DNA from 3 places in the Rhizobium sp. IY2 genome. Region 3 is predicted to be linked to each of the others. Evidence: riboswitches for the same ligand, from Rfam matches in the RefSeq annotation. Region 3 holds a riboswitch; each other region holds the start of a gene.
What was found. A riboswitch is a leader RNA that binds a small molecule or an ion and turns the genes downstream of it on or off. The one in region 3 is predicted to bind thiamine pyrophosphate.

Region 1 (7,344 bases), on a different contig from region 3:
GGGACAGCCTGTTTCATCTTGCTCCTCCCGATCAGCGCATGATGTTCTCCATCTTCCGCGACCATGCTGAACCGGAAGCACCATTGCTGTTCACGAGTGGACCCGCCTTCGGCGAAACTATCGGCACGCTGGAAGGGGAACCTCTCTATCATGCCAGCCTCGATCCCGACGAATACCGCCTGCTGCTCGACCGGAATGGCTTTGACGTTGTTGCCCATGTTGCGGAAGACCCAGATTGTGGCGGGCGCACGGTCTGGCTGGCGCGTCAGCGGTATGCGTAAAGCGTCGTGGAAATCCTAAGATCGCCCTCGGTCACTTTCTGCACGAACTGGAACAGCTGGGGCGGGCCGGCAACAGATATCCACCCGCAGCATACTCAGGCATATTCTGCGTTTTGCGAAGGCCGCCTTAATCCGGTAGAGAGCGGGGCCCGTCTCGATTACCGATGGCGCGATCGCGCTAGCCCCAGATTCGAACGACTCTGCTTGCAAAGCCACCCACCTTGAAAGGCTCACGGATGGTCAACCTTGTTGACGGACTGATTTTCGCAGGGACGGCGTACGTGCACGGCAAGGCTTCGGGCAATGTTGTTGCAAGCGATCTGGAACTGAGTTTCTGGGGCGGGGTCGATCCCTGGACCGGCGAGGTGATCGATCGGCATCACCCCTTGAGCGGACGCTGTCTCAAAGACCATATCCTCGCGATCCCGGGGGGCAGGGGGTCCTGCTCTGGCAGCGGCGTGATGTTGGAACTGCTGCTCAATGGCAATGGTCCCAAAGCGATGTTGTTCGAGCGAGAGGAGGATATCCTCACGCTCGGTGTCGTGATCGCCGAGGAGGTATTCGGTCAATCTATTCCCGTTGTAACGCTCACGCCCGAGAATTTTCGCAAGGTGGTGAGTTCGGCATTTGTCGAAATCGACGGAAACGTTGTTGCCTGTTCCACCGACGGGCTGGCAATGGACGCCATTCCGTCGCACAGCAAAGACTCAGGCCATCTTTTCGGTGAAGTCGCATTGTCGGAGCGGGATAGAGCTTATCTGGCTGGTGCTCACGGCAAGGCTGCACAAGCGGCGATCCGCATAATCCTGCGAATGGCGAAACTGCAGGGCGCCACACAATTGATGGATGTCTCACAGGTCCACGTCGACGGCTGCATTTACACCGGACCGGGCTCGCTTTTGTTTGCCGAAAAACTGCGGGACCTGGGCGGGTGTGTTGTGGTGCCGACAACGCTCAACTCGATTTCGGTCGATCATCGACGCTGGCGCTCGCAAGGTATTGATCCCGTTCTTGGCGAGCCGGCCAGTCAGTTGGGTGACGTCTATGTCGAGATGGGGGCGCGGCCGACCTTCACCTGCGCGCCTTATCTGCTCGAGACGGCTCCCAAGATCGGCGAGCAGGTGGCCTGGGCAGAATCGAATGCCGTCATCTACGCCAACAGCGTTCTTGGTGCGCGGACAATGAAATATCCGGACTTTCTCGACATTTGCATCGCACTAACCGGCCGCGCGCCGCTGGCAGGCCCACACATCGACATCAATCGCAAAGCCGGGTTGGTCGTCAGTGTCGCTAATATCGAAAACATCGACGATAGCTTCTATCCGCTGCTCGGTTATCACATTGGTGCGCTGGCATCGAACCTTATCCCTGTCGTCTCCGGTCTTGATCAGGCCGGCCCAACCAATGACGATCTCAAGGCCTTCGGCGCCGCGTTTGCGACCGTTTCCAGTGCACCGATGTTTCACATCGTGGGGGTGACGCCCGAGGCAAAGACGCTGGATGCCGTTGTCCCCTCAGACATCAGCGTCCCTTCGATCGATCTTCGGCTCGAGGAACTCGCGTCGAGTTGGGAGGAACTCAACAGCGCCGACGACGAGCGCGTCGATCTCGTCTCGCTCGGCAATCCGCATTTCTCGATCAGCGAAATCGAGAGGCTCGCGTCCCTGTGCAGCGGTCGAAAGAAGCACGTGGATGTGGCGATGGTGGTTACCTGCGGACGCGCAACGCACGATAAGGCCAACGAAGCCGGGCTGATAGCGGCCCTCGAACGCTTCGGGGTGGAGTTCGTGACGGACACATGCTGGTGCATGATCACTGATCCGATTATTCCCACCCTTGCGAAAACCATACTGACGAACTCGGGCAAATATGCCCATTACGGGCCGGGGATAACCGGTCGGCGCTTTTACTTCGGCGGCATTGCCGCATGCGTTGCGGCTGCATGTAGTGGGGTATATAGCAAGGCGGCACCCACCTGGCTGAGGCAGGCCTAGCACTGCCACCACGAGTTGCGCAGACTTGCGTAACGAGACGGTTGCTGCCCGGGCTGCCGTTGGTGAAATAATCGATGAACGACTACAAGCTGCTTCGAACGTTCCTGCTGGCCGCGGAGAAGCGGACCTTCGCGCAGGTCGCGCGCGAACTCGATATGACGCCCGCAGCCGTCACCCGGGTGATTGCGGCCCTGGAAGAAGATCTGGGCGTGCAACTCTTCGTGCGGACCACGCGCCAAGTGTCGCTGACGACCGATGGCGCGATCTTCGCCGACCAGATTGGGTGGCTGGTCGCTCGATCCCGTTCAAGGCGAGAATTTGGAAGTTCCGCGCTATCCTTCTTCCACATTCAATCATCTGCCCGGCTTCCACATCAAAACACGCCCAAGAGCCGGACGACGGAGGTCCACGGTTGACACGAACTCAGCCCAGGACATAGTCTTTGCGACATTCACCAGGGGAGTCCCGGCAAGGGGCTGAGATACTGCTGGACAATATGGCTTTGCCTGTTGTGGCGCAGTGACCCGTTGAACCTGATCCAGTTCATACTGGCGTAGGGACGGTGCAAGCGCTCGAAGGCTTCGGATTCCCGCGTGGATTCCATGCCGGCGTCTTTCCATCATTCCGGCTGATTGACTGGGTCTCCAATTGCAACTTGGAGCCTCAAACCATGACCATTGCCGCAACGAACCTCACACCCACCGTCACCACCGGCCCGCTGCCGGCATCGAGGAAAGTCTACATCCCCGGAGATATACACTCCGACATCCGCGTGCCGATGCGCGAAATCAGCGTCCATCCGACATCGGGCGAGCCGCCTGTCGTCGTTTACGATTGCTCTGGCCCCTATACTGTCGAGGGCGCCGATATCCGCATCGAGCAGGGTCTGTCACAGTTCCGTCGCGGCTGGGTGCTCGCCCGCGGCGATGTCGAGGCCTATGAAGGCCGCCATGTGCGTCCCGAAGATAACGGCTTTGTCAGCGGCGAGCGGCTGACACCGGAATTTCCGGCCAAGCGCCAGCCGCTGCGGGCGAGGGGAGACAATGCCGTGACCCAACTCGCCTATGCACGCGCCGGCATCATCACCCCGGAAATGGAGTTCATCGCCATCCGCGAAAATCTCGGCCGCAAGGCACAGGCGGACGCCATCAGCCGCGATGGCGAAAGCTTCGGCGCCCATATTCCCGATCATGTGAGCCCGGAATTCGTCCGCCAGGAGGTCGCCGCCGGCCGGGCGATCATTCCTGCCAACATCAATCACCCGGAAAGCGAGCCGATGATCATCGGCCGGAACTTCCTGGTGAAGATCAATGCCAATATCGGCAATTCCGCCGTCACCTCCTCCATGGCGGAGGAAGTGGAGAAGATGGTCTGGGCGATCCGCTGGGGTGCCGACACGGTCATGGACCTGTCGACCGGCCGCAACATCCACAATATCCGCGAATGGATCATCCGCAATTCGCCGGTACCGATCGGCACCGTGCCGCTCTACCAGGCACTCGAAAAAGTGAACGGCATTGCCGAGGACCTCACCTGGGAGGTCTATCGCGATACGCTGATCGAACAGGCAGAACAGGGCGTCGATTACTTCACCATCCATGCGGGCGTGCGGCTCGCCCATATCCCGCTGACCGTCAATCGCGTCACCGGCATCGTTTCCCGCGGCGGCTCGATCATGGCCAAGTGGTGTCTGCACCACCACAGGGAGAGTTTTCTTTACGAGCATTTCGAGGAGATCTGCGACATCTGCCGCGCTTACGACGTTTCCTTCTCGCTCGGTGATGGCCTGCGGCCAGGCTCGATCGCTGATGCCAACGATGCGGCGCAGTTCGCAGAACTGGAAACGCTCGGCGCGTTAACGAAAATCGCCTGGGCGAAGGATTGCCAGGTGATGATCGAAGGTCCCGGCCATGTGCCGATGCACAAGATCAAGGAAAACATGGACAAGCAGCTCGCGGTCTGCGGCGAGGCGCCTTTTTATACGCTCGGACCGCTAACCACCGATATCGCGCCGGGCTATGACCACATCACGTCCGGCATCGGGGCTGCGATGATCGGCTGGTTTGGCACCGCCATGCTCTGCTACGTGACGCCCAAGGAACATCTCGGTCTGCCGGACCGCAACGACGTCAAGGTGGGCGTCATCACCTATAAGATCGCGGCACATGCCGCCGATCTCGCCAAGGGCCATCCGGCGGCGCGGGTGCGCGACGATGCGTTGTCGCGCGCCCGTTTCGAGTTCCGATGGGAGGACCAGTTCAACCTCTCGCTCGATCCGGAAACCGCCCGTTCCTTCCACGACGAAACGCTGCCGAAGGAGGCGCATAAGGTGGCGCATTTCTGCTCCATGTGCGGTCCGAAATTCTGCTCGATGCGGATTTCGCACGATATCCGCGCCGAAGCGCAGAAGGAAGGGCTGGAAGCGATGGCGGCGAAATATCGGGAGGGCGGCGACCTGTACATGCCGATCGAAAACCTTCCGGGTAACGCATAATGTCTACGTTTCTTGTCAAAGGGGCCGGCGTTGCCGGCCTCGCGGCAGCCCATGAGCTCGTCAGGCGGGGCTTTTCGGTCGAGGTGATCGAAAAGGCCGGCGCGGCGGGACTTGGCGCCTCGCACTTTGCTGGAGGAATGCTCGCGCCCTATTGCGAACGGGAAGCGGCCGAAGAGATTGTCCTGACATTGGGCCTGGGCGCGGCCGGATGGTGGGAGGAGGCCGTGCCGGGCGAGGTTCGCCGCCGCGGTACTCTCGTCGTGGCGCAGCCGCGCGACCTTCCCGATCTCGTCCGGTTTGCGGCGCGCACGACCGGTCATGTCTGGATCGATCGCAAGGGTGTGGCCGACCTCGAGCCTGCACTAGCCGGCCGCTTCGAAAAGGCTCTTTTCTTCGAGCAGGAAGCGCATCTCGATCCACGCCGCGCACTGGCCAGACTAGCCGGCAGGCTCCGCGAGCGTGGCGTCGTCTTCCATTTCGGCGGATGCCAGCCGCAGGACCGGCGGTTTGCCGGCGTGCTCGATTGCACCGGGCCAGCGGCGATACCGCGACTTTCCGGCCTGCGCGGCGTGCGCGGCGAAATGCTCTATCTGGAAACTGCGGATATTACCCTTTCCAGGCCGGTCAGGATGCTGCATCCCCGCCATCCTATCTACATCGTGCCCCGCGACGATCACCGCTTCATGGTCGGGGCGACGATGATCGAGGCTGACGATGACGGACCGATTACCGCGCGTTCGCTCATGGAATTCCTGAACGCGGCCTATGCGCTGCATCCGGCGTTTGGCGAGGCACGCGTTGTCGAGACCGGGACTGGCATACGGCCGGCGTTTGCCGACAACATTCCGCAAGTAATCGAGACAGAGGAGGGGCTCGCGATCGCCGGCATGCATCGGCATGGCTTCCTGCTGGCGCCCGCCATGGCGGTGCGGGCCGCCGATATTCTCCTCCAGCGGCATTCACTTCTGAAAGGCTAACCTCATGAAACTGATAATCAATGGCGAAACCCAGGTCTGCGAGGCGGTAACCCTGGCCGAACTCCTTCATGTTCTGGAATACGAGGGCGACTGGCTAGCAACCGCCGTCAACGGAGATCTCGTGCATCGCGAGGACCGAGCCGATCACCGGCTCGACGATGGTGACCGTATCGAAATCCTGTCCCCGATGCAGGGAGGTTGATCCATGCTTTCTCTTTATGATGCTGCACTGTCTTCGCGGCTTCTGCTCGGCACCGCGCGTTATCCGTCGCCGGCCGTCCTTGCCGAGGCGGTCAGCCGGTCCGGCGCGGAGATTGTCACGGTCTCGCTTCGCCGCGAAACGGCCGGCGGAAAGACCGGTGGAACCTTCTTCGAACTCATCCGCCAGCTCGCGGTCCGCGTCCTGCCAAATACCGCGGGATGTCACAGCGCGTCCGAAGCGATCCTGACCGCCAAGATGGCGCGCGAGATATTCGGTACCGACTGGATCAAGCTCGAGGTGATCGGCCATCACGACAGTCTCCAGCCGGATGTATTCGAACTGGTCGAAGCCGCACGCATTCTTTGTGCGGAAGGGTTTTGCGTATTTCCCTATACGACGGACGATCTGGTGGTGGGTGAAAAGCTGGTCTCCGTCGGATGCCGGGTCTTGATGCCCTGGTGCGCGCCGATCGGTTCTGCGGCCGGTCCGCGCAACCCTTCCGCGCTCACCGCCATGCGGAGCGCCTTTCCGGACATCCCGCTGATCGTGGATGCGGGGATCGGGAGACCGTCGCATGCGGCAACGGTGATGGAATTCGGCTACGACGCGGTGCTGCTCAACACGGCGGTCGCCGTCGCAGGCGATCCGCCTGCCATGGCTGAGGCGTTTGGCAAGGCGATCGAGGCCGGAAGGCTCGCTTATCTTTCCGGCATGCTGGAGCCGCGCGACATGGCGGTACCGTCCACCCCGGTTGTCGGAAAGGGCGTTTTCGCATGAGACTCGATCCCTTCTATCTCATCGTCGACAGTTCCGAATGGATCGAACGTCTCGTGCCGCTGGGCGTCAAACTGGTGCAACTGCGGGTGAAGGATCGCCCGGAGGAGATCCTGCGCCAGGAAATCCGGCGTTCAAAGGCCGTTTGCGCGGCGGCGAATTGCCAGCTGGTTGTCAACGACTACTGGAAACTGGCAATCGACGAGGGATGCGATTTCATCCATCTTGGCCAGGAGGATCTTGTGGAAGCCGACCTTGATGCCATTCGCAGCGCTGGCCTGAAATTCGGCCTCTCCACGCATGACGAGTCAGAGCTCGAAACGGCTTTGGCTGCGAGGCCCGACTATGTGGCGCTCGGTCCGGTCTATCCCACCATTCTCAAGCAGATGAAATGGGCGCCTCAAGGTCTGGAACGGATCACAGACTGGAAGAGGCGTGTCGCGCCGTTGCCGCTGGTGGCGATCGGCGGGTTGAATGTCGACAGGCTACAGGGCGTATTCGACGCGCGCGCCGACACCGTGGCCGTTGTCACCGACATTACCTTGAACGTCGATCCAGAAGCGCGGACGCGCGAATGGATCGAACGTACGGCACCGTGGCGTTAGGGAGGTGCCGCCACGCT
Region 2 (7,344 bases), on a different contig from region 3:
CTGCTGCCAGAGCGGACCGTCGACGAAGCCGAAAGTGAGCTTCAGCGCCTGCAGGCTTTCCGGCGGCAATTCGGTGCCGGCGCTGGAGAACATGATCTGCACGGGATCGCCCGGCATCAGCCGGGGCAGGAAGAAATTGATCGTCGCTGCCGCGATGAAGGCTGCCATGTAGAAGACGAGGCGGCGAAGCAGGAAAGCCATGGGAACTCCGTCGTCGCGGAAGCGGCGTTTTCTACGCCGCTTCCGGAGATCATGATGCTTACTTGACCGGCTCGAGAGCGAGCAGGTTCAAGAGGCGTGCCGGATTGGTCCGCGAGATCGACGGATTGACGAAGGGGTTTTCCTTGGTCGACCACCCGGTGAAGCGCTTGGTGTTGTACTGATACCAGTTCGGATTGTTGAACAGCGGAATCATCGGCATGTTTTCGGCGACGATGCGCTGCGCCTTGTTCATCGCTTCCTTCTGCTTGGCAAGGTCGGCGGTCTGGGTGAACTCGGTGACGAGTTTCTCGACCTCCGGGTTGAACCAGCGCTGCGCGGTGAAGCGGGTCTTGCCCTTGTCCGAAGCGCTGAAGGCACGCTTGTAAGGATAGTAGGGCGAGGCCGATGCCGGCAGGCTGTTGATCGCCGCATCGAAGGTGCCGTTGATGAGGTTGCCGGTCCAGACGGCTTCCTCAGGCGTTTCGATCTTGGCGTCGATGCCGACTGCCTGCATGCCCTCGACGGCGAGGTTGACGGTGTCGATCCAGTCGGTCCAGGCGCTGGGGACGATGATCGAGAAGGAAATCTTCGTGCCGTCGGGATTGTCGCGGAAGCCGTCGCCGTCCTTATCCTTGTAGCCCGCCTCGTCGAGCAGGGCCTTGGCGGCATCGGCATCATAGGTTGCGAACTTGCCGAAGTCGGCCTTGACGGACGGGTCCGCCCAGCTCTTGTAAAGCTCGCCCATCAGTCCAGGATCTTCGTTCAGCGTCGGATAGCCGTAGCCGGCGACGTCGATCATCGTCTTGCGGTCGAGCGCCATGCTGACAGCCCGGCGGAACTTCAGATCGTTGAAGGCCTTCTTGTTGTTCTCGTTCGCCGTTTCCAAGTTGAAGAGGAAGGCGACCATGCTGCTCGGCGAATACCAATAGTGGAAATGCGCCGGATCCTTGGAGACATAGACATTGTCGATATCGGGAATGAAGGAGACACCCCAGTCAAGCGTGCCGTCGGCTGTCGCGGTCAGCATCTGGTTGTTGTCGGCAAGCTGCGGGAAGCGCATGCAATCGACCTTCAGGTGCTCGTTGTCCCAGTAGTTTGGGTTGCGGCACTGGTCGTAGGTCTGGCCGGTAAAGCGCGGCACTTCCGTCAGCGGGCCACTGCCGACCGGGGTTTCGTTGGCGAAGGTGACGGGATCGGCGACATCCTTCCAGACATGTTCCGGGACGATCGGCAATTGCGAGATCTGCTCGGCGGCGAGCGAGCTCGGATTGGCGAGCGTGAAGCGCACCGTCTGGGCGTCGACCGCCTGCACATCGGTGATGAAGGTCCAGATGCTGACGAAGTCGAGCGCCGGGAACTTCTTCAGGTAATCATAGGTGAACTTGACGTCGGCTGCGGTCAGCGGCTTACCGTCAGACCATTTCAGGTTCGGGCGCAGCTTGAACTCGATGCTCTTCAGATCGTCGGAGAGCTTGAAACTTTCGGCCAGGCGATAGACCGGCTTGTTGCTGTCGAAGCGGTTGAAAATAACCAGCGGCTCGTAGATGAAGTCGAGCGTCGACTGGCGCGATGAGGTCTGGTTGAATGGGTTGAAGTTGCGAACCCAGGTCGTCGCCGGTTCGATATTCGCCGTCAGAATCGTCTGCGCCATGGCCGATCCCGAAAGCAGCGTCAGCGCGGCGGCGGCAAGAAGATATTTTTTCATGTTTTATTCCCCTTTTCTTATGCGGTGAGAGTTGACGGGCCGGTCAGGAGACCAGCGCGCTGGCAAACATGTCTTCGACTTCTGCGTGGGCGGCGCGGACATCGACTTTGAGATTGCCGAGGCGCGCCTTGCCGGCGACGATCCGCTTGAGGGCGGCTTCCGTCAGCGGACGGGCGGCCTTGGCGGCAGCTTCGCTTTCCGGAATGTCGCCGTGGCTGTGGAGCGCGATGTCGAAGCCTGCGTCGAGCACCTGTTTGACGCGTTCCGGCAAGGTACCGGAGAGCGACTCCATGAAGATGCAGTCTGATATCAGCACGCCCTCATAGCCCATGTCCTTGCGGATCACGTCGTGCATGATGGGCGAGACGGACGCCGGCAGCTCCGCGTCATAGGCCGAGTAGACGACATGGGCGACCATCGCCCAAGGCGTATCCTTCAGCGCGACGAAGGGTTTGAAATCGGTCGCGGTGAGCGTCTCGCGGCTGGCGTCGACCACCGGCCGCTCCTTGTGGGAGTCGAGCGTCGCACGGCCATGGCCGGGAATGTGCTTGATGACGGGGATATTGCCGGTCTCGAGCAGGCCATCGACCACCTCGCGGCCGAGGGCCGCGATGAAATCGGGATCAGGGCCGAAGGAGCGGGCGCCGATGACCGCGCTCGTCGTCTCGAAGACGAGGTCGAGAACGGGCGAGCAGCCGCTGGAAAGGCCGAGTTCCGTCATCATCGCGCCCATGGCCTGGGAGGAAAGGCGCAGTGCTTTTTTGCCGAGATCGAAATCGCGGCGCGCAAGTTCGGCAAACTGGCCGAAGCTGCGAAAGAGCGGCCAGGGGCCGGCATCGAGATGCTGAACGCGGCCGCCTTCCTGGTCGGTGAAGACAGGTGCGTCGTCGCGGCCGACGGCTTCGCGGAAGCGGGCGATCAGCCGCTTGGTCTGCTCCGGCTCGCGCTGATTGCGCCGGCCGACGAACAGGCCGAGCGGATTGGCGTCGCGAAAAAGGGCGAATTCATCATCCGAAATCGTGGGAGTGGGAAGGCCGACGAAAAGGGCGAGCGGGGTCGAGGACAATTCTGTAGCTCCGGGATCAGATGGTCATTTCGGCGTGCTTCTCAGCATGCCTTCGTAGATGCCCTTGTCGGGGGCGGGGATGATGGTTGCGCCTGCGGTCTTGGCGTAGAAATCGACTGGCCCGGCATCGCCGATGAAGGCATAGGCGTGGCCGAGCGTCTTCATCGTCTGCAGGCAGGCGGAGAAGAGGGCGAGCCCGATACCTTTGCCGCGCGCTTCCGGGTCGACGCCGGTCGGGCCGAAGAAGCCGCGCGCCGTCGTGTCATAGCAGGCAAAGCCGAGCAGCTTGCCGCCGTCGACGGCGATCAGGCAGGCAACCGGCTGGCGGGAGAAGGCGACGGCGACTTCGCTCGCCCAGTTCTCGCTGAACCGTTCGCGAACCCAGCTGATGATAAGATGCAGTTCCGGGGGGAGGGCCGGACGGATGGAGATGCCGACATCATCGGCTTTCCGTTTCAGGTCGGCGAGCTCAGCGGAATACAAGCTCACAAGCAGGTCTGGCACCTGTCACTCCTCCAGTTATTCCTTTATTGCGGAATGTATCCCCTTTTAGTGTTATAGATTTGGCCATCTGACCGGGCTTGTCAACAAGGTTTTTCAGAAGGTCAAAGGGACTGCCCGCACTGCAACTGCGGTTTCAACGCAAAGTAGCTGCGGAACGAAAAAACGGCCCGGGAGGGCCGGGCCGTTTCGATTGGCTGCATCTATGCCGAGCGAGCGCTTATTCGCCGTCTTTCCACAGCGCATGAAAATGCTGCACCGGACCGTGGCCGGAGCCGACGGTGAGGCTTCCGGCTGCCGCGACCGCGCCGGCGAGATATTGCTTTGCGATGGCGACCGCCTCCCGCGCCGAGGCGCCCTTGGCAAGTTCGGCGGCCAGCGCGCTGGAGAGCGTGCAGCCGGTGCCGTGCGTGTTCTTGGTCGGCACGCGCATGGCTTCGAACCAGTGCAGGCCAGCGGCGGTGGCAAGGACGTCAGGACTTTCGTCGCTATCGAGATGGCCGCCCTTGACCAGCACTGCGGCCGGGCCAAACGCCCGCAGATGTTCGGCCTGCGCCGCCATCTCGGCTCGGTTTGTCGCCACCGGCTGGTGCAGCAGTGCGGCCGCTTCCGGCAAGTTCGGGGTCAGGAGTGTCGCAAGCGGCAGCAGCCGGCGGGTCAGCACGTCGACCGCCTCAGGCGCGAGCAAGGCGGCGCCACCCTTGGCGATCATCACCGGGTCGATGACGATCGGAATGTCGCGGTGGTCAGTCAGTGCACCGGCAACGGCATCGGCGATGCCGGCATTGGCGATCATGCCGATCTTGACGGCATCGACGCGCACATCGGCAAAGACGGCATTGATCTGGTCGGCGACGAATTGCGGCGGCACCAGATGCACGCCGCTGACGCCTTGGGTGTTCTGCGCCGTCAGCGCGGTCAGCACCGCCATGCCGTAGACGCCGCGGGCGGAAAAGGCCTTGAGATCGGCCTGGATGCCGGCGCCGCCCGAGGGATCGGAGCCGGCGATGGAGAGAACGTTGCGGATCATGCGCGGGCCTTTCGAATTTCTGCGGCGATGCGGCGCGTGGCCGCTTCGGGATCCGGCGTACCGCAGATGGCGGAGACGACGGCAAGGCCCTTGGCGCCCGCAGCAAATACTTGGGCGACATGATCCGCCTTGAGGCCGCCGATCGCAACCGACGGCACCGGCGAGGCCTTTACCAGCGTGGCAAGACCGTCAAAACCGATCGGCTGCTTGTGATCGGCCTTGGTCGGCGTCGCAAACACCGGCCCGACGCCGGTATAATCGACCAGATCCGGATCGACGGCGGCGGCAAGCGCCGCGGTCTCGACCGAGAGGCCAAGGATCATGGCAGGGCCGATCATCGTCCGCGCCGTGCGCGCGTCCATATCCTCCTGGCCGATATGCAGACCGTCGGCGCCGATGGCGATTGCCGCCTCGACATCGTCGTTGACGACGAGCAGGGCGCCGGTCCCGACAAGCGCCTGTTTCAAGGCGCGACCGGTCTCGATCATCCCGGCGGTGCCGGCATGTTTGTCACGCAGTTGCACCATCGTCGCGCCGCCGGCAACGGCAAGGCGCGCCGTTTCCACCATGCCGATCCCCGCGCAGAGATCGGGGTCGAGGACGAGATAGAGCGAAAGGTCGAAAGCCTTCATGCCGCCGATATCCTCGCCCTGGCGTCAAGCGTTTCGGCGTCGAGCGCTGCCAGCGCATCGAGGAAGCGCCAGGAGAAGGAGCCGGGGCCGGCGGCGCCGAGTGTCGCGTCTTCGCCGGCGATGGCGAAGGTCGAAAGGGCGGCGACCGTGGCGCCGAAAATGTCCTCGGGCGCCGTTGCCGCAAAGGCGCCGACGAGGCAGGTGAGCGAGCAGCCGAGCGCGGTGACTTGCGGCATCAAGGCCGATCCGCCTTCGATGCGCACGGCCCGCTCGCCGTCGGTGACGAAATCCACGGCGCCGGTCACGGCGACGACCGCCCGCTGACGCTCGGCGAGCCATCGCCCCGAACCTTCCGCCTGCTCGACCGGGTCGCGGCTGTCGACGCCCTGGCCGCGGCTCTCTCCACCGGCCAGCGCGATGATTTCGGAAGCGTTGCCGCGGATGATGGTCGGATGCAGCGCCAGGAGATCGGCGACGGCGTTGCGGCGGAAGGCCGTTGCATAATGGGCGACCGGGTCGAGCACCCAGGGCTTGCCGGCCGAGGCCGCCGTCTTCGCCGCCGCCTGCATGCCGTCGATCCATTGCGTCGACAGCGTGCCGATATTGATGGTCAGCGCACTGGCGATCCCGGCGAATTCGCCGGCTTCTTCCGCGGCATGCACCATGGCGGGCGAGGCGCCCGCGGCAAGCAGAACATTTGCGGCGATGTTCATGGCGACGTAATTGGTGATGCACTGAACGAGCGGCGGCTTCTCGCGCATCGCCTTCAGCATCGCTCCGGGTGTGGTCTTGGTCTGCATATGGCCCCTTTCAGGCGGGGGCGGCCACGGGGCGGTTCGTGCGGGCGATGCCGCGACCCCGAGCGACTCCCTCCGCCGGCATTATCCGGTTCAGGTTCGAAGGGTGCTTCTCAGCCCGTCTGTCGACGAACGCCCCTGTCTCTCATCGCGTTTCTTTTCGCAGAGAACGGGGCTGATGTCACCTCGAAAATGACAATCATGCGACCGACGCGGCGCGCGATGGCTATGGATGATTTATGGGTCGGGATCGCCTTTCATGAAGGACGAGAGATCGCCGCCGATTCGGGTCTTGACCAGGTTTTCCCGAAAGTCGTCTGCCGGTTCTCTTCCGGGTTGGCCGAGTCCTTGCCTTTTCGCCATGCGGCTATCCTCTCCTTTTTCAAAAGGAATAACCGCAGCAACCGTGGGTGCAATCAATTTCTAAAATACATCTTCGTCTTTGTGAGGGGTTGGCTGCCAGCATTGGTGAGGGTGCTGATGCGGGAAAGCAGTCTTTTCTTTGAAAGAATGAAGTTCATCTTCCCAAGACTTTTCTGCATTTGGAATAGCGCGAAGTTATTCATCCTATCCGTTCATCGATGGAATTTTTCAATGTAGCCGAGCACGAGAACAGCTTCGCGTAAGTTGCGTGTCGTCTCATCGCCTCGCCATTCAGTTTTATTCCGGCTGTCGAGATTTGGTGGCGATTTCGTTGCGGTAAGCCTCTCCCAGGGCGTGGAATCAAACTCCCAGAACGCGAAGTAAATATCTAACGGAAACTTTACCGTGCTGACACGCTTAGGTTGACCAAACGATGGATTGTAGCGATATGACTTTACACGCCAATAAAATCTTCCTGAAGTTGTATTTTCAATGAGAAAATTTTTGAAAGCCGATATGAAGTGGGGCCTCCAGACAGTCGCCTCCGTTCTGATATTCATCGCTTGGGCGAATCCTTCTTTTTCGCAATCTGCTGTTCCTGCCGATCAGGGAGCGGGGCAGGTGCAGGCGCCGCCGATAAAATCCCAGAAATTCGACGACTGGTATTATCGCTGCTCGGGTTCTGAAGGCACCGAGGCCTGCGAAGTCGCCCAGATCGCGCAAGTCGCCAAAGATGGCGAGAACGTCAATGTCCTGACGCTGGCGATCGCAGCTGCGCCGGCCGGGTCCCAAGGCAAGGGCGAGAAGGGCGGGGGCGAGAAGGGCAAGGGCGAGAAAGGCAAGCCGGGGCTGACGCTGACCGCTCTGCTGCCGCTCAACGTCTTCCTGCCCTCGGGCCTGTCGATCAAGGCCGACGGCAAGCCCGTTGCGAAACTTGACTACCGCAATTGCAACCAGGCCGGATGCTGGGCGCAGCTGGCGCTGGATACGAAGACGGCGACGGCGCTCAAGAAGGGCTCGACCGCCGAAGGGTTGGTGCGGCTGATGAA
Region 3 (7,344 bases):
GCCACCACCGATGTCTGGTTGAGCCGCACGATCGCCTCATATTCTGCGTCGGTGAGCGTGGCCGCGGGAAACCGGCCAAGCATGGTGCCGGCATTGTTCACCAGCACATGCACCCTGTCGAAGAAGGCGAGAACGTCTTCGGCAAATTGCGCCGCCCCACCGGCCGCCGAGAAATCGGCGTGCAGCAGCAGCGCCCGTCTTTCGGATTCAGCCGTCAGCAGGAAATCCGGCAGCTCGCGTCCCGGCTTGCGCCCGGTATGGACGATCACTTTTGCGCCGCAGTCCAGGAACTGCCGGGCCACTTCGAGGCCGATGCCGCGGCCGGCGCCGGTCACGACGACATTGCGATTTTCGAACAGTCTGGGATGAAACACGAAGCCGTCCTCCTCGCGGACAGTGCCGCCGGTTGCGTCACTCGCCCTTAACATATGAGCGCGCCGACCGAAAGAAAGGCAGGTACCGATCTTTCCCGGGAGACACAGCCAAGTCCCCCCTCTGGGGAAGGGCTCTAGCTCTCTGTCTCCAGAAGCCGCGCACCCGACCCCTCTTTGCCGAGCCGATCGCAGGGATTGCGCAACGGACAGCTTTCGATCGACAGGCAGCCGCAGCCGATGCAGCCGGTCAGACGGTCGCGCAGCAGGCTCAGCCGCCTGATTCGCGCGTCGAGATCATCCTTCCAGCGCGCCGACAGTACCTGCCAGTCGGCGACGGTGGGCGTGCGTCCCTGCGGCAGCGACTCGAACGCCGCCTGGATTTCCGAAAGCGGAATGCCGACACGCTGCGCCACCTTGATGATGCCAAGCCGGCGCAGCACGTCACGACCGTATCGCCGCTGGTTGCCGCGGGACCGGATGCTCGAGATCAGCCCCTTGGTCTCGTAGAAATGCAGCGCCGAGACGGCAAGGCCGCTGCGCTCCGCCACTTCGCCAACCGTCAGAAGTCTGCCGAGCGGCGTTGCAGGAATCGTATCCATCGGCTCTTGACCTCAATATTAGTTGAGGTTTTATAACCCGTGCTTCGATAATCGTAAAGTCCAATCGCGACAAGGAGCAACGCATGAAAACACCCACCAGGCTGGCGGTCATCTATGGCAGCACGAGAGAGGGCCGCATCTGCGACCGGGTGGTCAAATGGCTGACGCAGGAGCTCGTCCGCTTCCCGCAATTTGATATCGACATCATCGACCCGCTCGATTTCGCGCTGCCGGTAAGCCGTGACATGGCACACCCCGAAATCGACAGGCTCGCCGGGCGGCTTGGTATGGCCGACGCCTTCATCATCGTCACCCCGGAATACAATCACAGCTTCACGGCCTCGCTGAAGTCGATCATCGATTTCTTCTTCGAGCCCTGGCAGGGCAAACCTGTCGCCTTCGTTTCCTATGGCGGCATATCGGGCGGCCTGCGCGCCGTCGAACAGCTGCGCCTCGTCTTTGCCGAACTCCACGCGGTCACGATCCGCGATTCGGTGAGCTTTACAGCACCTTGGAACCGCTTCGACACCGAGGGACGGCTCGACAATCCCACCGACGCGATGCGTCTGCTCGACCGGATGATGGCAAGGCTGGAATGGTGGACACGGGCGCTCGTCACTGCCCGCAGCGATTGCCCCTATGCCGACATCGCCGCCTGAGGCAGCAAGCTCCGGTTCCGTTCCCGGCAGGTACGGAACCTCGAGGGACACCCGGGCAGGACCTCCGTCCGGGTGTTCTCAACAGTAAGGCATATCAGGCGATACCGGGCATGGCAGGCTCATCCCGACCGCATGGACGGGTTCGCAACTTTGCAGTTGCGGGGAGAAAACCCCGGTGATAGTTTCCGCGCCATTAACGGGGGAGCTCTGTATTGCCGGGGCTGAGATGTGAGGTGCAAGCCTCTGGACCCTTCAAAGCTGATCTGGGTAATGCCAGCGGAGCGAGGTTCAGATGTTTTCAGGCGCACAAGTGTCACTCTATCCGATGTCCGGCGATTTCGTCGGCATCATTCTCGATGCCGTCAAGGCGCTCGATCCCTATCGCGACCGGCTGCGCATCGAGACCGATGACATCTCTACGCTGCTGGTCGGCCCGCCTGACATTCTTTTCGCCGCCATGCACGATCTTTTCGTCACCGCCGCAAAGACCGGCGAACATTGCGTGCTGTCCGCCGCCGTGTCACGCGGCTGCCCCGGTGAGCCCGACGAGGCCATCTGCGGCGTCAACCCCTCCTCCGGCCAGGCAGAGCCGCTTGCTGACCGTATAGCGGCCGCCCTTGCCGCCGTTGAAATCACCGCCGAGACCGGACAGCCGACCGCTGCCCAATTCTCGCTCTACGTCATGGGAACCGGCACCCATATGGACGAGATCTATGGCTGCATCGACTTTCTCAAACGCTCCGGCACTTTCGACCGCGCCAAGAATTTCTGCACCAGGCTTTCTGGCGATGCCGGCGCCGTCTTCGCAACCATTCGTGAGGCCTTCTATCGCTTCGGCGACCCCGAGGGGCATGTGACCCTCGATATCACGGTGTCAGCCAATACAGCGCCGCGCGTCTTTTCAGACGCGCAAAGGACGCTGTAACACTTTAAATTGCTGCATAATTTTATCCTTAAATCGATTCCGATTTAAGGAATTATGCAGTGCCCGACGAAAGCCTGAAATCGAACGCCGATGACACCGCTACCACCACTGGGTTCGCGCCTTACCGCGCTCCGCGCCGCTGTCTACCGGGGCATACCTGCCCTGCTCGCCGGCTGCGCCTTTTTGGCGGCATGGGAACTCTATGTCGATCTTTCCGGGATCAAGCCCTCCATCCTGCCGGCGCCGTCGCGCATCGTCATCCAGGGCTGGCTGAACCGCGAGGCGCTGATATCAAACACCTGGCCGACGCTCGGCGCGACGCTTGGAGGTTTCGCGCTGTCGCTTGCTTTCGCCTTCGCAGCCTCCATCCTCATGGATTTCGTGCCCTTCATGCGCCGGGCATTGCTGCCGATCTTCATCGCCAGCCAGACCCTGCCGCTGGTGGCGATCGCGCCCCTCGTCGTCCTCTGGTTCGGCTTCGGCCTGCTGCCGAAAGTGTTGCTGGTGGCGCTCGTCACCTTCTTTCCGCTGCTCGTCGCCCTGCTGCAGGGCTATGAATCGACCGACCGCGACATCGCCGAATTGCTGAATTCGATGAAGGCGAGTCGCTGGCGGATTTTCTGCCTGGCCCGGCTTCCCTCCTCGCTGCCCTATTTCTTCGCCGGCCTCAGAATCTCGATCACCTATGCCGTCGTTGGCGCGATTTTTGCCGAATATGCCGGCGCCGCCCGCGGCCTCGGCATCTATATCCTCAACGCCAAGAACAATTTCCGTCCCGATCTCGTGCTCGCCGCCGTCGTCGTCAGCGCCGTGCTCACGCTCGGCCTCTTCGGGCTGACGCTGTTGATCCAGCGCCTCGTCATGCCCTGGCAGCCAACCGGGGAGCGGCGCCGATGAGCGATACAATGGTTGAACTCGGTAGTATCTCGAAGTCCTTCGACGGCATGAAGGTGCTGGGCGACATTTCGCTCACCGTCGCAGACGGCGAGTTCGTTTCGATCGTCGGACCGTCCGGCTCCGGAAAATCGACGGTGCTGCGGCTGCTGACACAGGCGCTTCGACCCGATTCCGGCACCATGCTTTTCAACGGCGTGCCGCTGGAACAGGCACCGCATTCCTTCGCCTTCATGCCGCAGCGCGATGCGCTGATGCCCTGGCGCCGGATCATCGACAATGCGGCACTCGGCCTCGAGGTGAAAGGCATGAGCCGCCGCGCGGCCCGCGCCGCCGTCGCGCCTTTGTTCGAGAGCTTCGGCCTTTCCGGCTTCGAACACCACTATCCTTCCGAACTATCCGGCGGCATGCGCCAGCGCGCCGCACTGCTGCGCACCGTCGTCCAGACGCAGGACATGCTGCTGCTCGACGAGCCCTTCGGCGCGCTCGACGCGCTGACGCGCACGCAGATCCAGGAATGGCTGCAGGGCATGTGGACCGAGCACCGCTGGACGGCGCTGCTGATCACCCATGACGTTCGCGAGGCCGTGTTCCTCTCCGACCGGATCTACGTGCTTTCGGCCCGTCCGGCGCGTATCATCCGCGAATTCCGCGTTCCCCTGCCCCGTCCGAGAAGCATCGCCGACCTCGGCTCGCCGGCGGCCCAGGCGATCGAAACCGAAATCCTGCAAACCCTGCTTCATCCGCAAGAACAGGATGATTTTAGGCCGGTCGGCCCAAAATCTGAATCGCTGTTCTAATTTATAGAGTTAGAGCATGATGTCGTCCGAAACCGCCGACACTTTTCGGCATCATGCTCTAGAGACCTGAGGAGGTCACCATGCTGCTTCTCACCCGCCGCCAGACGATTTTCACCGCCATCGCGGCAAGCCTTGCCGGCCGCACCGCCTTCGCCCAATCGGCGCCCGCAAAGGTTCGCATCGCGCTCGACTGGACGCCCAACACCAACCATATCGGCATCTATGTCGCCAAGGCGAAGGGCTTCTACGCCGATGCCGGACTCGATGTCGAGATCCTTCCCTTCACCGATACCAGCGCCGGAACACTGGTGTCGAACGGCGTTGCCGATTTCGGCATCAGCAGTGAGATCGAGACCCTCACGCAGCGCGCCGGCGGCGGTGACGTGAAGATGGTCTACGGCGTCGTCCAGACAGAAACCGCACGCCTGATCTTCAAGGGCGGACGCGACGACATCAAGAGCCCGAAAGACCTCGACGGCAAGACCTATGGCGGCTTTGGCGGCACCTGGGAGAGCGCGCTGATCTCCGCAATGATCCGCAATGACGGCGGCAAGGGCGACGTCAAGACCGTCACCCTCGGCACCTCCGCTTACGAGGCGCTGGACAATGGCTCGATCGATTTCACGCTGGAGATCTACACCTGGGAAGGCATAGCCGCCGAACTGGAGAACCGGAAGATCGGCCGCTTCCACTATTCCGATTATGGCATTCCCGACGAGCAGACGACGGTCATCGTCTCCAGCGACGCCTATCTCTCGGCAAACCGGGAACACGCCCGCGCCTTCATCCAGGCCACGCGCCAGGGTTATGCCTATTCCGTCGACCATCCCGACGAAGCCTGCGATCTGCTGATCTCTGGAAGCAATGGCGCACTGATGAATACGGAACTGGTAAAGGCGTCTCAGAAGGCATTGATCGAGGGGCACTTCCTGAAATCCGAGGCCGGCGTGATCGGTAAGCTCGATCCGGCAAAGGCCGAAGCCCTCGGCGGCTTCCTGCTCGAGAATGGGATTCTGGTCGACGCCAATGGCGCCGCACTCAAGGAGAAGCCGGACTTTTCCACCTATTATACCAACGAACTTCTCGACTGAGCCCAACGCCTGCCTTGCCCGTCGCGGCTTTCCGCTGCAAAGTCCGAGACCCGGAGCATGATGTCGTGCGAAAACCGCTCACACTTTTCGGCATCATTCTTTAGAGCGCCGCGCGTCCTTTCGGATGCGCAAAGGACGCTCTAACACTTAGAATTTAGGCATCGTGCTTTCCGAAAATCGATTCCGATTTTCGGGCCGATGCGCTAGGCAAGGCGGGGGATAGGATGCGACAACAGGAGAGACTGGCCGGAGCGGACTTTCTGCGCGCGACGGCCTGTCTGCTGGTGCTTGCCCACCACTTCGCGCTGCGGCTGGATATGCGCAGAATCCCCGACGAACTCGGACCGACCGCACATGTCCTCCGCTTCGGCAATTTCGGCGTTGCCGTGTTCTTTGTGCTCAGCGGCTTTCTTCTTGCCCATCCCTTCTGGCGCGCGCTCGACGCGGGCAGCAACCTGCCGAGCCTGCGGCATTACACGATCCGCAGGGCAGCGCGCATCGCTCCGGGCTTCTGGGTTGCCGCCACCATCAGCTTCGCCCTCAGCCTGACGCTGCTTGCCCTGCCGCTGACACCGGAGCTTGCACTCCGCTATGTCTCCGGGCTGCTGTTCATGAGCCAGTGGCACTGGCGCACCTTCTTTCCTGTCGAAGCCGACGGGCCGCTCTGGTCCATTCCCTTCGAGGTCACCAGCTATGTGCTCCTGCCGGTCTGCTTTCTCCTGCTGTTTCGTTTGCCCATCCTGAGACAACGCCCGCTGCTTGCGCGCTTCGCCTGGCTATGCGTCATCACAGGCGTACTCCTGGCCCATCTGCTGATCCTCACCCTGTTTCCGCTCGGCGACATCGGACGCGGTTGGCAGTACGGCCTGCAGGGTGGGGCGAAGGAATGGATGCCGAGATATAATCCGATCGGCTTCTTCGCCGTCTTCGCGCTCGGTGCGCTCGCCGCCGGCCTCGAGACCATGCTCCCACGAAGACGCTCTTCCTGGTTCGATGCCGCAGCGCTTCTCGCCCTCGCCATTGCCGGCTACCGCCTCGTGATATCGCCCGGCGGCTCCGCCGAGGGTTACGGCTGGCTCGAAATCCCCTATGGCTTTCCGGTCTTCCCGCTGGCGGTCGGGGCGGCCCTCGTTTCGCTCAGCCATTCGCAACGGTTGGGCAGGCTGCTCGACAACGCGCCTGTCCGCTACGTCGCGAAGATCTCCTTCGGCATCTATATCTGGCAGGAGATTATCCTGCTATTGATCCAGAAGCTCGACCCGGGCTCGTTCGGCGCTTCCTCGGAAAATGTTGTGACCGGCTGGCTGCAGTCTTGCGGACTGGCGGCAGCGCTTATCCTTCTGGTAGCAAGCCTCAGCTACCATCTGCTGGAGAAACCGGCGATCGATTTCGGAAACCGGCTGACAGCTCGCCAATCCAATCGGGCTACTCCTTTCAAAGTATAAGTTTCCGGATAGCGCAACTACAGGCATTAAGGTTAACGCGAAATACTCCCATTTTTGGTGTCTTTAGGGTTACGGAATTCTTATTTATACCGATGACAAACGATACGTGACCATGTATCTGTCTCCTTGCTGTTCAGTATCGCATCTAAACTTGTGGACCTTGCGTAATGAATGCTTTTACTTCGAAGACGAATTCACGCTTCGATCCGTCTCAGCGTCAGGACAAAACCAAGACCCTGGTTATCGCGAACTCCAATATTCGCCAGCCGGATAGCTTTTCCCCTGTCGAAAGAAAAATGGCTGTGCGACTGAGCGTGAAGCGGTTGATCGACATCGTCGCCTCACTCAGCGCCCTCGTCGTGCTGGCGCCGATTTTTCTGGCAATCGCTCTTTTCATCAAACTCGATGATGGCGGTCCGGTGTTTTTCCGCCAAATCCGCTGGGGGCTGAACGGCCGGAAGATCACGATCTTCAAATTCCGATCGATGCGCGCGGAAGCTTGTGATCCCAGCGGCGTTCAACAGACCGTCAAGGGTGACAGCCGAGTGACCGGCATC

Region 1: linked by a shared signal. The riboswitch ahead of thiC (phosphomethylpyrimidine synthase ThiC) and the one ahead of ACMUVN_RS17715 (YkoF family thiamine/hydroxymethylpyrimidine-binding protein) in region 3 are both predicted to bind thiamine pyrophosphate.
Region 2: linked by a shared signal. The riboswitch ahead of thiM (hydroxyethylthiazole kinase) and the one ahead of ACMUVN_RS17715 (YkoF family thiamine/hydroxymethylpyrimidine-binding protein) in region 3 are both predicted to bind thiamine pyrophosphate.

The regions. Positions count from the first base shown of each region.
Region 1 is NZ_JBLKNU010000002.1:427,443-434,786, forward strand. It holds gene ACMUVN_RS10715 (class I SAM-dependent DNA methyltransferase) at 1-281, shown strand, start outside; gene ACMUVN_RS10720 (aconitase X) at 518-2,275, shown strand; partial or broken gene ACMUVN_RS10725 (LysR family transcriptional regulator) at 2,350-2,556, shown strand; TPP riboswitch at 2,722-2,853, shown strand; gene thiC (phosphomethylpyrimidine synthase ThiC) at 2,946-4,769, shown strand; gene thiO (glycine oxidase ThiO) at 4,769-5,746, shown strand; gene thiS (sulfur carrier protein ThiS) at 5,751-5,948, shown strand; gene ACMUVN_RS10745 (thiazole synthase) at 5,952-6,725, shown strand; gene ACMUVN_RS10750 (thiamine phosphate synthase) at 6,722-7,327, shown strand.
Region 2 is NZ_JBLKNU010000002.1:698,242-705,585, forward strand. It holds gene ACMUVN_RS11950 (ABC transporter permease) at 1-201, opposite strand, end outside; gene ACMUVN_RS11955 (ABC transporter substrate-binding protein) at 260-1,906, opposite strand; gene ACMUVN_RS11960 (glycoside hydrolase family 3 N-terminal domain-containing protein) at 1,950-2,972, opposite strand; gene ACMUVN_RS11965 (GNAT family N-acetyltransferase) at 2,997-3,476, opposite strand; gene thiD (bifunctional hydroxymethylpyrimidine kinase/phosphomethylpyrimidine kinase) at 3,694-4,503, opposite strand; gene thiE (thiamine phosphate synthase) at 4,500-5,135, opposite strand; gene thiM (hydroxyethylthiazole kinase) at 5,132-5,935, opposite strand; TPP riboswitch at 5,986-6,082, opposite strand; gene ACMUVN_RS11985 (hypothetical protein) at 6,155-6,532, shown strand; gene ACMUVN_RS11990 (invasion associated locus B family protein) at 6,788-7,344, shown strand, end outside.
Region 3 is NZ_JBLKNU010000004.1:398,262-405,605, reverse strand. It holds gene ACMUVN_RS17730 (SDR family NAD(P)-dependent oxidoreductase) at 1-428, opposite strand, end outside; gene soxR (redox-sensitive transcriptional activator SoxR) at 509-973, opposite strand; gene ACMUVN_RS17720 (NADPH-dependent FMN reductase) at 1,057-1,632, shown strand; TPP riboswitch at 1,821-1,934, shown strand; gene ACMUVN_RS17715 (YkoF family thiamine/hydroxymethylpyrimidine-binding protein) at 1,925-2,557, shown strand; gene ACMUVN_RS17710 (ABC transporter permease) at 2,648-3,454, shown strand; gene ACMUVN_RS17705 (ABC transporter ATP-binding protein) at 3,451-4,251, shown strand; gene ACMUVN_RS17700 (ABC transporter substrate-binding protein) at 4,332-5,342, shown strand; gene ACMUVN_RS17695 (acyltransferase family protein) at 5,567-6,787, shown strand; gene ACMUVN_RS17690 (sugar transferase) at 6,955-7,344, shown strand, end outside.